DNA from 4 places in the Roseibium sp. AWQ4_290 genome. Region 4 is predicted to be linked to each of the others. Evidence: predicted binding sites of a transcription regulator. Region 4 holds the regulator's gene; each other region holds the start of a gene.
The links. The regulator PhoB, encoded in region 4, activates phosphate uptake and scavenging genes when phosphate is short. The targets are predictions, from matches to a motif close to TGTCATNNANCTGTCAT.
Positions count from the first base shown of each region.

Region 1: the regulator PhoB is predicted to act here: its motif matches at 1,845-1,861, upstream of ACXAH0_RS07650 (calcineurin-like phosphoesterase C-terminal domain-containing protein).
Region 2: the regulator PhoB is predicted to act here: its motif matches at 1,502-1,518, upstream of ACXAH0_RS21375 (DapH/DapD/GlmU-related protein).
Region 3: the regulator PhoB is predicted to act here: its motif matches at 1,779-1,795, upstream of ACXAH0_RS15105 (BtaA family protein).

Region 1 covers NZ_JBSWYG010000006.1:41,902-45,109, forward strand. Annotated here, with positions in the region: gene ACXAH0_RS07650 (calcineurin-like phosphoesterase C-terminal domain-containing protein) at 1-1,685, opposite strand, end outside; gene ACXAH0_RS07655 (VOC family protein) at 2,005-2,373, shown strand; gene ACXAH0_RS07660 (helix-turn-helix transcriptional regulator) at 2,541-3,208, shown strand, end outside.
Region 2 covers NZ_JBSWYG010000024.1:62,092-65,299, reverse strand. Annotated here, with positions in the region: gene ACXAH0_RS21385 (helix-turn-helix domain-containing protein) at 1-199, opposite strand, end outside; gene ACXAH0_RS21380 (VOC family protein) at 380-739, opposite strand; gene ACXAH0_RS21375 (DapH/DapD/GlmU-related protein) at 801-1,427, opposite strand; gene phnC (phosphonate ABC transporter ATP-binding protein) at 1,831-2,664, shown strand; gene phnD (phosphonate ABC transporter substrate-binding protein) at 2,723-3,208, shown strand, end outside.
Region 3 covers NZ_JBSWYG010000014.1:34,761-37,968, reverse strand. Annotated here, with positions in the region: gene ACXAH0_RS15115 (dihydroorotase) at 1-194, shown strand, start outside; gene ACXAH0_RS15110 (L,D-transpeptidase) at 482-1,693, shown strand; gene ACXAH0_RS15105 (BtaA family protein) at 1,849-3,111, shown strand; gene ACXAH0_RS15100 (SAM-dependent methyltransferase) at 3,132-3,208, shown strand, end outside.
Region 4 covers NZ_JBSWYG010000030.1:21,410-24,617, reverse strand. Annotated here, with positions in the region: gene ACXAH0_RS23260 (GcrA family cell cycle regulator) at 1-446, shown strand, start outside; gene phoB (phosphate regulon transcriptional regulator PhoB) at 936-1,634, opposite strand; gene phoU (phosphate signaling complex protein PhoU) at 1,707-2,402, opposite strand; gene pstB (phosphate ABC transporter ATP-binding protein PstB) at 2,434-3,208, opposite strand, start outside.

The DNA of each region.
Region 1 (3,208 bases), on a different contig from region 4:
CGGATCGCCTGACGGCCATTGGTAGACTGCTTGGCCAGCGCCAGCGGATCGGCAAACGTGGGACCGTCATTGGGAGCTTCCCCTTCACCCTTCTGGGTGCGGACCGCCTCGGTGGCCGCGCCGCCATTGAGGGAGAAGGAAACCTTGCTGTCCTTCGAGCCGTTCCAGACATTGACCGCCACATAGGTGGTGCCGCTTAGATCCGCCTTGGTCAGCATGTCCATGTCGCCCAGGTCGTTGATCGTCACGGGTGGTGTAATATCGCTCGGGACGTCATAGAGCTCGGTGTAGCCAACCAGCTTTTCCGCCCATTCGCGGAAGTGGGGCGAGTTGAAAGCCACGTGCATCTGGTCCTGCTGCGTGCCCTCAAAGGTCCTGTAGGTGTCGACATAGTCGGCGCCTGAGAAATCCAGAATGTAATAGCCGCGCGGCGCGCCGAGGCGCTGGGTGCTGTGGGGCACGCCGGAATTGTTCAGATCCCCGGCCCACCAGGAGCCGGAGACGGCGCCGGTCACGATTTGGTGGAACTTGGCAGGGCCCGTGTTTGTGGCCTCTTTCCAGCCCTCGAAATATTCGCCGGGCAGGATCTGCTCCGTCGTGTGGGTGTGGCCGGAAAGGCCAAGGGCGGGCCGGTCCCCGATCAGCTCATAAAGCTTGTCGAGGTTGTCCACCTGGTGTTTTTGGGCATTCGCATCCGTGTAGGTGACGAAGGGAATATGCGCGTTGACGACGATGAGCTTGGTTTCCGGCACATGGGCCAGATCGTTTTTCAGCCATTCCAGCTGGCGCTCGGAGATGACGCCGTTATAGGACGGTTTTGCGGACAGATCGCAGAACGCGTGGGCATCCACACCGTTACACGGGTAGCGCACGTCATCGAGAACGACGAAATGCACCTGACCGATGTCGAAGGAATAGTATTCCGGGCCGAATTCGCGGCGGAAGGTGTCGAAGCTGTCAGCATCGCTCTTGGCATCGAAATCGAGGTCATGGTTGCCGGCAACGTAATATTGCGGCACACCGCCGGCGGCGATGATCTTCTTGAAGCGCGGATAAAGGGAGAGGTCGTCCCCCATCACGTCGCCTTCGAACAGCAGGCATTCTGTTTTTGAATTGTCCCGGTTGGTCAGCAATGTGCCGACCGTCTGGCGCACATAGCCAATTTCCTGATTGGTGTAGGGCTGGGTGTCGCCGAAGACGAGGCATTGGAAATCATCGCCGGTCTTGTCCTCGATCAGCGGAAAATTGACAGAGGCGGGCATCGGGCCGGTCGCTTCAATGCCGCCGAAGCGCAGATCCGGCGATCCGGCCACCTTGTGGATGTAGTTGAACTGGGGAACCATGTCCTGATTGAGCGGAGGCGCATATCCGGCCGGCTTGGTGATGAAAAGGTTCATGTCGTCATAAACCGGCAAGGCGTAAGAGCCGTCTTTGCCGGTTACGGCAACTTCGCGGCCGTTGGACACCAGGACGCCGGGGACGCCGGCTTCGCCGTCATCCAGCTTGGAATTGCGGTTGGCATCGACAAAGACCTTGCCGGTGGCCGTGTCCGCAGGCTGCGTGCCGCTTTCTGCATCAACGGTTCCGATATAGGTTGCGTCTTTGGCGAGCGCGCCGGACAGGGCCGCGCCGAAAGCAAAAGGGCTTGTGCCTGCAAGAAGCAGGGTGACAGTCAGATTCTTCATGAACGCCTCCAGGGATTGGCCATGGAACAGAGCTTGAGAGACACCTCTATGGGACAGTGCCATGGGATCAGCCGGGGCCCAGAGTGGCGGGCCTGAGTGACGCTGGATTGTCCGTAACGTTAAACTTTTGTCTCGGTCATCCGGCGCGGGCTGTCACACTGTCTGCGAACTGTCATAGAGCAAGGCGTGCCAGAGGCAGTTCTTTGGTCGTCCGCGCGGGAGCGGCGGCAGCGTTTCTTTCCTGCGCACTCTCCTGACAGGCAGGTGTCAGGAGGGCTTTGTTACAGTCGGCTCCGTTGCATTTTCCAAGGAGACTGACATGACGTTCAAACCTGACCATTTCACCATCTGGACGGAGATTCCTGTGTCCGATCTGGAGAAGGCCATGCGCTTTTACAATGAGGTTTTTCAGACCGAGCTTGTGCTGGAGACCGGTGGCCCGAATGATTTTGCCATGTTTCCGGTTCAAGGCGAAGGCCGGGCTGGGCACCTTTACCCCGGCACGCCTGCGCCCAGGGGAACGGGGCCGACCATCCATCTGGCCTGTCCCGACACGCTGGAAGAGACAATGGAACGCTTAGCGAAAGCGGGCGGCGAGGTAATATCGGATCCGATTGCCATTCCGGTCGGCCGATTCGCCTATTGCCTTGATCCGGACGGCAATTCCATTGGGCTGTTTGCCGAATAGAGCAAATCGCGTTCGATCGGATCTGTCTTTCGCGGCTTGAAATCAGGGATTTCAACGCAAAAGACAAGCAGTTTGCATCCGGATGAACGCGACACGCTCTTGGACCGGCCGCGCAAGGACGAGACGCATGAAGAACCTTTTGAAACCCTTCTGATGGGATTGGCTGCATGAGACGCGCCGACCGCCTTTTCCAGATCGTGCAATATCTGCGCGGTGGCCGTCTTGTGCGCGCCCGGCAATTGTCCGAATGGCTGGAGGTCTCCGAACGCACGATCTACCGTGATATCGCAGATCTGCAGGCCTCCGGCGTCCCCATCGAGGGGGCGGCCGGGGTCGGCTATATCCTGCGCGATGGCTATGACCTGCCGCCGCTTATGTTCACTCGGGACGAAATCGTCGCCCTTCTTGCGGGGGCCCGCATCATCCGCGCCTGGGGCGGCGCTGCCATGGCCCGGGCCGCCGAAGAGGCCATGATCAAGATCGATGCGGTGCTGCCTGAAAAGACGCGGGTGCGCCAGAGCGAGGTTGAAATCCACGCCTTCGCACCGGAAATGACGCCTCAGGTCCGGGACCATATCGATTTTCTGGAAGCGGCTGCCGATGGGCGCAAGCGGCTTGCCATCGTCTACCGGGATGGCAAGGGCGAGCCGTCCCAGCGGATCATCCGGCCGCTGGGCCTGTGGTTCTGGGGCAAGGTCTGGACCCTGGTGGCCTGGTGCGAGCTGCGCGGGGATTTCCGCATGTTCCGTCTCGACAGGATGGAGGAGATTGCCGAAACCGGCGATCTTTTCCGCCCCGAACCCGGTAAGACCCTGAAGGATTTCTACCGGTCCAT
Region 2 (3,208 bases), on a different contig from region 4:
GCCGGGCGCGCAAGAGCCAGGCGATTTTCGCAGCACAGTTCTGATCCGGAGCCCCATGCCCGCTTTCCCATCTTGAAATCCGGCTTTGAGATACGCCGAGTTCGGCGGCCAGCACTTGCTGCTTGACGCGGTTCAGCACCCGCCACCTGCGCAAGGACGGGCCGAGACTGGCGGGTAGAACAGCACACTCGGTGATCATGACGGCAGATTATAGCGTGTCGCGATAAAGCGGTTTTGCCTTTCGCTGCCTGAAATCAGAAATTTCAACGCAAAAGACAAAACGGTTTGAAACCATTTGAACACGACACGCACCAGATCAACCACAGTGAAACCGGAGCCGGTTGTGCAAGGGAAAGATGCGGAGTGCCGGGAGCACGGCTTATTTGAACGCCCGGCTGGACACTTGAATGGAATTGCCATCCGGGTCCTTGGCATTGGCAAAGACATATCCATCAGCCTTGTGTAAAGACCCGAAGGTCAGCCCGTTCTGTCCGGCTGTCTCGCAAAAGGCTGCGACATCGCAGACGTCGAAGACGAGCTTGACAGCAGTTTGCCCAAGTTTCTGTGATTTGGCAGCCTTGTGCAGCAACAGCCGCGCACTGCCCCCGGGCGGGGGAACCAGTTCCGTCAGCCGGTCTTCCGGATCAGACTGCCTCTCGTAGCCAAAGTGCCGGCAATAAAAGGCGACACTCAGATCCGGGTCACGTACATAAAGGATCAGGCGGGTGAGGGGAGCCATCGGCTGAACACTCCGGCGAGAGGGAGCCGGTAAAACAGACAGCCGGCTCGGGGGCCGTCTGCTACCGGTATTTTTCGATAAAAGCATCAATCGTCAGGTTGCGGAAGTCCGGCAGGCGTTCTTTCAGCTGATCGTGGCTCCAGTCCCACCAACAGATTTCCATAAGGGCCTCTTCCTGGGCTTCGCTGAAGCGGCGCTTGATCGGCTTGGCGGCGACCCCGCCGACCACAGTATAGGGCGCCACATCCTTGGAGACGACCGCCCCGGCCGCAACAATTGCCCCGGTGCCGATGGTGACACCGGCCAGCACCGTCACATTGTGCCCGATCCACACATCATGACCGAGGGTTACCCAGTCATCCTTGCGCCACTGGAAGAAGTCTGCGTCGTCTTCGCCCAGGCCATAGGCCGCCGCCCGGTAGGTGAAATGGTGCTGTGAGGCGCGCCAGGTGGCGTGGTTGCCGGGATTGAGGCGCACCCGGCGGGCAATGGAGCAGAATTTGCCGATGGTGCTCCAGACCACGTCCCCCTCCTGAACGATATAGGAATAATTACCCATCTGGCTTTCGCGCATCTGGGTGTGGGCTCCGACTTCTGTCCAGGCCCCGATCTCGCAATTGAGCACCTTGGCGTCCGGGTGAATCGTCGGGGCTTCGGAGAGGGCCTGTTTTTGCGTGGGGGCGGACATCGGGACTCCATCTGGATTTTTGGGGGAGGGACTTGAACCGGGACCGGGTTTTAGCCTGCGGGCGGGTGGTCTGGGTGACGGTTTGATGACGTTTTTGTAACGCGGCGGCACTCCTTTTGCGGGAGTGGTGTCAATGCCAAAACTCTTGAATGTAATGCTCTGGAAATTTTTCCAGATGCGGTGCCTGAATTTCAGGCAAGTCCGGCACCGGATGTGACACCGTAAAAAGGCTGTCAACGCGACGTTCTTCCGCTGTCTTCGCACGGTTCGCCAAAGATCAAGCTCAAGATGTCACCGAAGTGACATAAATCTTTGACCTTAAAGTCAAAAACATGTCATGCAATTGTAATCCTGAAATGGCTCTTGTCGCCCTGCATTTCAACACTCATGGGGCAGGGCTCGCGTGATTCAGTTTCAGGATGTGACCAAGACCTTCGGGGCCCGGACTGCGGTGCACAAGGTGAGTTTCACCATCGACCAGCCGCAGATGGTGGGCATCATTGGCCGCTCTGGTGCGGGCAAGTCCACCCTCTTGCGCATGATCAACCGGCTCACCCCGGCCACATCCGGGCAGATCCTCTTTGAGGGGCGGGACATTTTGAGCCTGAAAGGCGGGATGATGCGCCGCTGGCAGCGCGACTGCGCCATGGTTTTCCAGCAGTTCAATCTGGTGCCCCGGCTCGACGTGGTCACCAATGTGATGCTCGGCCGGTTGAACATGCACGGAACGCTTCCCTCCCTGTTGAAACTGTTTTCCCGGGAAGAGCGGGCGCTGGCGCTGATCAATCTGGACCGTCTCGGCATTGCCCAGGAAGCGACCAAACGGGCCGAGGAACTGTCCGGCGGCCAGCAGCAACGCGTGGCGATTGCCCGGGCGCTGATGCAGGACCCGCATATGATCCTGGCCGATGAGCCGATTGCCTCGCTCGATCCCATGAATGCGAAGATTGTCATGGACGCGCTGCGCGAAATCCATGAGCGCGACAACAAGGTGGTGATCTGCAACCTGCACACGCTCGACACGGCGCGCACCTATTGCGACCGGGTTATCGGCATGCGCGACGGGCACATGGTGTTCGATGGCCCGCCGGAAGAGCTGACCACTGATGCGGCCCGCGAAATCTACGGGGCCGACGAAAGTTTCAACGAGGCCGCGACCTCAACTGCAATCGACGCCGGCGGGACCGGCGCAACGCAATCCGCCGGAGCGATGACCCCGGCGGCCGCAACGGTTTGATCCGCTTGCTCATCCTCTCAAATGTCATCCGAAACAGACCCTCTTGGAGTGTCAATTCATGAAGATCTTTTCCAAAATCGTTGCGGCTGCCGCCGTCAGCGTGTTCGCCCTGAACGCCGTCAATGTGTCCGTTGCCAACGCCGCAGACATCGAGGAATTCCGTATCGGTATCCTGGGCGGTGAAAACGAGGCGGACCGCCTGCGCAGCAACGAGTGCCTGGCCAAGCGTTTTGAAAAACTGCTCGGTGTTCCGGTCAAACTGTTCCCGGCTGCTGATTATGCCGGCACGCTGGAAGGCCTGAAGGGCGGCAACCTGGACTATGCCGAGCTGGGCGCGTCCGGCTATTCATCTCTTTACCTGGCCGACCCGAACCTGGTCGAGCCGATCGTGACCACCGAGCAGGTTGACGGGTCCACCGGCTACCACTCCATCATGGTTGCCCTTGCCGACAGCAACATCGAAAGCCTCGATGACATGAAAGGCAAGAAGCTGGGCTATGCCGATCCGAATTCCACGTCCGGTTACCTGGTTCCGTCCGTGTCC
Region 3 (3,208 bases), on a different contig from region 4:
TGAAACGGACAGAGACTATTCGCAACGAATGGATCGCTTCCAAATGCGGCTGGACCCCCTATGACGGCAAGGACGTTACCGGCTGGCCCGTGGGCACGATTGTGCGCGGTCATCAGGTGATGTGGGAGGGCGAGCTGACGGCCCCGTCCGAAGGCGAAGCGGTGATTTTTCAAGATGGTGTGTCCAAAAAGTAACCTGACGTAGCGTTTTCAAAGTCAGAAGACGGGGTGCGATCCGCCTACGGGGCTCGGCATGCTGGATCGTCGGGCGTGTTGTGACGGTTCCAAACAATTTGTGATGTGAATGACAGTGGCCGGCTGGCTAGGATGTCAAGCTGGATGGGCGGTCAGGTCTGGAAACAAATGGGTAACCGTGTTTCCTAACCTGATCTCAAATCGTTACAGGTCATAGTTCCCTTGGGTAAAGGGTTTTCGTTGAGCTTTTGGGTTTTGCGTTGGGGAGCTCCGGGATGTTGTTTGGAATGTTTCATATATTGCGCACCGGTCCGGCTGGCCGGCTTTTCACCGCCGCGGCCATGTCCATGGCCGTTGTCACCGCTGCTTCGGCGCGCGATACAGCGCCTGAGACTGGCGCCGAGCAAGCGCCCGAAGCGCCGCTTCATATGCTGGTGTCGCTGAAAGAGCAGAACATCCGGGTGTACCGGGGACTGGATCTGATTGAAGTGTCGCCGATTTCCTCCGGCAAGCGCGGTCACAGTACGCCGACCGGGGTGTTTTCGATCCTGGAAAAGCGCCGCAAGCATTTCTCCAATCTCTATGACAATGCGCCGATGCCGTTCATGCAGCGCCTGACCTGGTCGGGTGTGGCGCTTCATGTGGGCAAACTGCCCGGCTATCCGGCCTCCCATGGCTGCATCCGTCTGCCGCGCCCCTTTGCCAAGTCGCTCTATTCCATGACGGAGCGGGGCGTGCAGGTGGTTGTGACAAAGGGCGAGGCGGCGCCGCAAAGTGTGCGCAGCCCCGCATTGCCTCAGCCCTATGCGCCAGCCACGGAGGTGGCGAGCCTGTCCGGCAAGACAATTGAGTCGGACCCGGCCCTGCGCGGGGCCATCCGCCCGGCCGCGCTCCAGGCGCCGCTGACAGTTGCCCAGCCGGACAATCCCCATTTCGACCGTCCGCTGCGAATGATCATTACGCCGCAAAAGCCGCCCAACAAGGTGAAGGTGCTGCAGCGGCTGTTGAACAAGCTCGGCTATGAGGCCGGTCCAGTGGACGGTGTTGCGGGCCGCAAGACCCGGGCTGCCATCCGCCTTTATCAGGAAGGTGCCGAGCTGCCGGTCACCGGCAACATCACAGATGGGCTGACCGCGCGCCTTTTTGCCGAAGCCGGCTATGAAAAGCCTCAAAACGCGATGCTGCGTGTGCGCCGGAAGTTCCGGGACATTTATTCCGCTCCAGTCACCATCAAGGACATCGATCAGGAAATCGGCACCCATGTCTTCACCGCGCTTGGCTTTGAGCAGGGCGATACAACAGTCGAGTGGATTGCGGTGTCGGCGGAAGGGGAGCGCGGCGGCACAGCCGAGGACGTTTTGAACCGGCTTGAGATCTCCGCAAAAGTGGCGGTTGACCTGTCCCGGATGCTGACCCCCGGCACATCGCTGACGGTGACTGACCGCAGTTACAAGCGCAATACGGGACTGGGCACGGATTTCGTGGTCATTACCCGCTAAAGGACCGGACCCGTCCGCAGCACGAACAGCCCCCGCAACTTGCGGGGGTTTTTATTATCCGGATAAGCGCAGTTTTTCCTGTCAGCGTCACCAAATTGTCGTCTGCTTGCCGTATCGCAGGGCAATTCAGTCGCGCGATGACTCGGGAGAAAGTAATGGCGCAGAGCACGCTCACAGCTTCGAAGAAACGTCTCAAGAATGCGGTGCACCGTTCGGAGGCAACATCCCGGGAAGGGATCTTGGAGCGCCTCTTCACCTTCGCTTTCAAGGGGCTTGTCTATCCGCAGATCTGGGAAGATCCGGATGTGGACATGCGGGCCTTGCGGCTGACACCCGAGTCCAAAATGATTGCGATCGCGTCCGGCGGCTGCAATGTGATGTCCTATCTCACCGCCAACCCGGCCGAGATCACCGCCGTTGACCTGAACCGGGCCCATGTGGCGCTGGGCCGCCTCAAACTGGCCGCTGCCAAGCACTTCCCCAATTACGAAACCTTCTACCGGTTCTTCGGTGAAGCCGATGAAAAGGCCAATGTGGCCGCCTATAACCGGTTTTTGAAAGACAATCTCGATCCAGAGACGATTGCCTACTGGGAAGGCCGGGATCTGGCCAATTGGGGCCGCAAGCGCATCACCCTGTTCTCCCGCGATCTCTACCATCACGGACTGCTCGGCTATTGCATCGGGGTTGGCCATCTGGTCGCCCGCCTTTACGGGATCGATCCGAAACATATGGTCAAGACCCGGTCCCTGGAAGAACAGCGCAGCTTCTTCGACAGCGCCTTGGCGCCGCTCTTCGACAAGCGCCTGGTGCGCTGGGCGACGTCAAAGAAAATGTCTCTTTATGGCCTCGGCATTCCGCCAGCGCAGTATGACGCGCTCGTGTCCGCCAATGCGGACGGAAATATGTCCGCGGTGCTCAAGGAACGGCTGGAGAAACTCGCCTGCGACTTTTCCATGAAGGACAACTATTTCGCCTGGCAGGCCTTTGGCCGGGGCTATGCGCCCAAGACTCAAGAAACCACCGGGGAATCCGGCCCGCTGCCGCCCTATCTGAAGCGCGATCATTTTGAAGAGATCCGCGAACGGGCCAGTCGGGTGCGGGTTCTGAACCGGAACTTCACCGAACATCTCCAGTCCGTCGATGAGGGATCTCTGGACGCTTATGTGCTGCTCGATGCCCAGGACTGGATGACCGATCATCAGCTCAACGCTCTCTGGTCTGAAATCACCCGCACGGCCCGCCCGGGCGCACGGGTGGTGTTCCGCACCGCTGCTGAGCCGACCTTGCTGCCCGGCCGTGTGGCCGACGAGATCCTGGACCGCTGGACCTATGAGGAAGAGGAAAGCCTGGAGCTTGGCCGTCAGGACCGCTCCTCCATCTATGGTGGTTTCCACCTTTATGTGTTTAACGGCTGAGACGCGGTACGGGACAAGGCATGACGGGAGCGGTTGAAACGGCAAAGCTGATGGACGCTGTCTATCGCCATCAGCGCCATGTCTATGATTTCACGCG
Region 4 (3,208 bases):
GGAATGCCGTGATCGGCAAGGTTCACCGGCTTGGCCTGTCCGGGCGGGCAAAGACCTCAAGCGCAAGCACCAAGCCCCGTCGGCCGCGCTCTGCAACCGCCAGCAACACCAACACCAGCTCAGCTCCGAAGAAGCCGGCCCAGCAGCCGCCGCAAACAATTGGGGCGACGGCGCTCAAGGCGGATACAGCCCCTGCGCCCGTTGCAGAGATCAAGCCAGAGCCGGTGGCCGAACTGGTGGTGCCGATCTCCCAGCGTGCCACGATCCTGACGCTGACCGAGCGCACCTGCAAATGGCCGATCGGCGACCCGGCGACGGACGACTTCTACTTCTGCGGCCGCCAGTCCGAAGCCGGTGTTCCCTATTGCACCCATCACTGCAAGATCGCCTACCAGCCGGTCGCTGACCGCCGCCGCGACCGCAAAGTGATTGCGAAGGCCGGCTGACGCCCCACCTTCTTTTAAACGAGAAAAGCCCGCCATTTTGGCGGGCTTTTCAGTTTGAAGCGTGCTTTTATTTTCCAGCCCCCTACTAGGCCCCATGCCAACCTCACCCAAAAGGTCCCTATTGGAGTGGGCAAGTTCACCGGCAAGGAGAGGCACGCAGACCGGCCTGTTGGCCGTTCAAGCGGCGCAACGCAGTCCGGCGGGCCGGAGCAGGCCACCGAGGCCGTGTTTGAGGACTGTTCAGCTGCGTCCCAAGTTTTGAACGATAAACCATATCGCCCTGCAACCTGCTCCTTGACGAACAGTCCCCAAACACGGTCAGATCGGTTCCTATCTATTGAGGTTGGTAGGAGCCACCTTAAGCTACGACACGAGAGCGTTCCGCCGTGTCGCGCGTCTTGGACGAAGCCGCACATCACCCTGTGACCCGTTCCTTGCGGAACGCTCTCATGTCACGGTCGAATAGGGTCCTGTTTGGTGAGGTTGATATCAGCCGACAGCTGAAAACTGATCGTTGAAGGCGTAGCCCGCGCCGCGGACCGTGCGGATCGGGTCCTTGGCCTTGCCCCTGTTGAGGGCTTTGCGCAGACGGCCCACATGCACATCAACCGTGCGCTCGTCCACATAGACATCATGACCCCAGACACCGTCCAGAAGCTGCTCGCGGGAAAACACCCGCCCAGGCGACGTCATCAGGAACTCCAGCAGGCGGAACTCGGTCGGGCCCAGGTGGATTTCCTTGGTATTGCGCCGGACCCGGTGGGTTTCCCGGTCCAGTTCAATATCGCCGGAACGCAACATCGTGGAGACCACTTCCGGGCTGGCCCGGCGTAGGATCGCACGGACCCGCGCCATCAGCTCCGGCACGGAGAACGGCTTGACCACATAGTCATCTGCCCCGGTCGACAGGCCGCGGATCCGCTCCGCTTCCTCGCCCCGCGCCGTCAGCATGATAACCGGCAGGCGCTCGGTGTCCTCGCGGGTGCGCAGGCGGCGGCACAGTTCAATGCCGGACAGGCCCGGCAGCATCCAGTCCAGAAGCAGCAGATCCGGCAGGCTTTCCCGCAGGCGGATTTCCGCCTCATCGCCTCGGACACAGGAATCCACCTGATATCCTTCCGCTTCCAGATTGTATCTCAAGAGAAGGCTGAGCGGTTCTTCGTCTTCAACGATGAGGACCTTCGGCATTCGTTCTTGCTCCGTCTAGGCGGCCGGCGCCCAGGCGCCGGCCGGAAATTGCGCACTGTTTTTTGCAGAGGTTTATGCGCTGGTCGTTTCGTCGAGCTTTTCCCGCTCTTCCGGCAGACGCTCGCCTGTGACCATGAAGAAGACATTCTCCGCAATATTGGTCGCGTGATCCCCGATCCGCTCGATGTTCTTGGCGCAGAACAGCAAATGGACACATTGGGTGATCACCCGCGGGTCTTCCATCATGTAGGTGAGCAATTCCCGGAAAAGGGAAGTATAGATCGCGTCGACTTCCGCGTCCCCTTCCTGCACCCGGCGCGCCGCCTCGGCATCGCGCCGCGTATAGGCGTCAAGCACCTGCTTGAGCTGGGACAGGGCCAGCTCGGTCATGTGCTCGACCCCGATGGCCAGCTTTTTGGACTGGAGATTGCTATCGATGGCAATCACACGCTTGGCCACGTTCTTGGCCAGGTCGCCCACCCGCTCCAGGTCATTGGCGATGCGGCTGGCGGCAGTGATCTCGCGCAGGTCCTGCCCCATGGGCTGGCGGCGGGCGATCATCTCGATCAGCTTCATCTCCACGTCCTGATGCAACCCATCCAGGCGTTCATCGCCGGAAATGGTAGCCTTGGCCAGATCAAGATCCTGGTTGACCAGCGCATGCACCGCATCCGCGAACGCCCGTTCTGCAAGGCCGCCCATCTCGGCGACTTTGCCGGCCATGGCAGTCAGTTCCTCGTCATAAGCCGAGACTGTATGTTCAGACATCCTGTGTCCCCTTCAGATTTCGCAAATACGCTTAGCCAAAGCGTCCGGTGATGTAATCCTGCGTGCGTTTGTCCTGCGGGTTGGTAAAGATGTCTTCTGTCTGACCTTCCTCAACCAGAATTCCCAGGTGGAAAAACGCGGTGCGCTGAGAGACACGGGCCGCCTGCTGCATGGAGTGGGTCACGATCACGATCGTGTAGTTTTCGCGCAGCTCGTCGATCAGTTCCTCAACCTTTGCCGTAGCAATGGGATCAAGTGCAGAACATGGTTCATCCATCAGGATCACTTCCGGGCTGACGGCAATTGCGCGCGCAATGCACAGACGCTGTTGCTGTCCGCCGGACATGCCTGTTCCCGGCTCATCCAGCCGGTTCTTGACTTCTTCCCAAAGGCCGGCCTTCTGCAGGCTCGAGGCCACGATATCGTCCAGTTCCGCCTTGTTGCGGGACAGGCCGTGGATCCGCGGACCATAGGCAATATTGTCGTAGATCGACTTCGGGAACGGGTTCGGCTTCTGGAACACCATGCCCACCTTGGCTCGCAGCTGCACCGGATCGACCTTCGGATCGTAAATGTCTTCGCCGTCAATCTTGATGGAGCCTTCGACACGACAGATATCTATGGTGTCGTTCATGCGATTCAAGGTGCGCAGGAAGGTCGACTTGCCACAGCCGGACGGGCCAATGAAGGCCGTAACGGAACGCGGCTGGATTTCAATATCCACGTCTTTGATGGCATGGGTGTCGCCGTAATAGACCTGGACCTTGTTGGCGGAAATCTTGCTGTCGGTCATCTCTTTCGCCTGT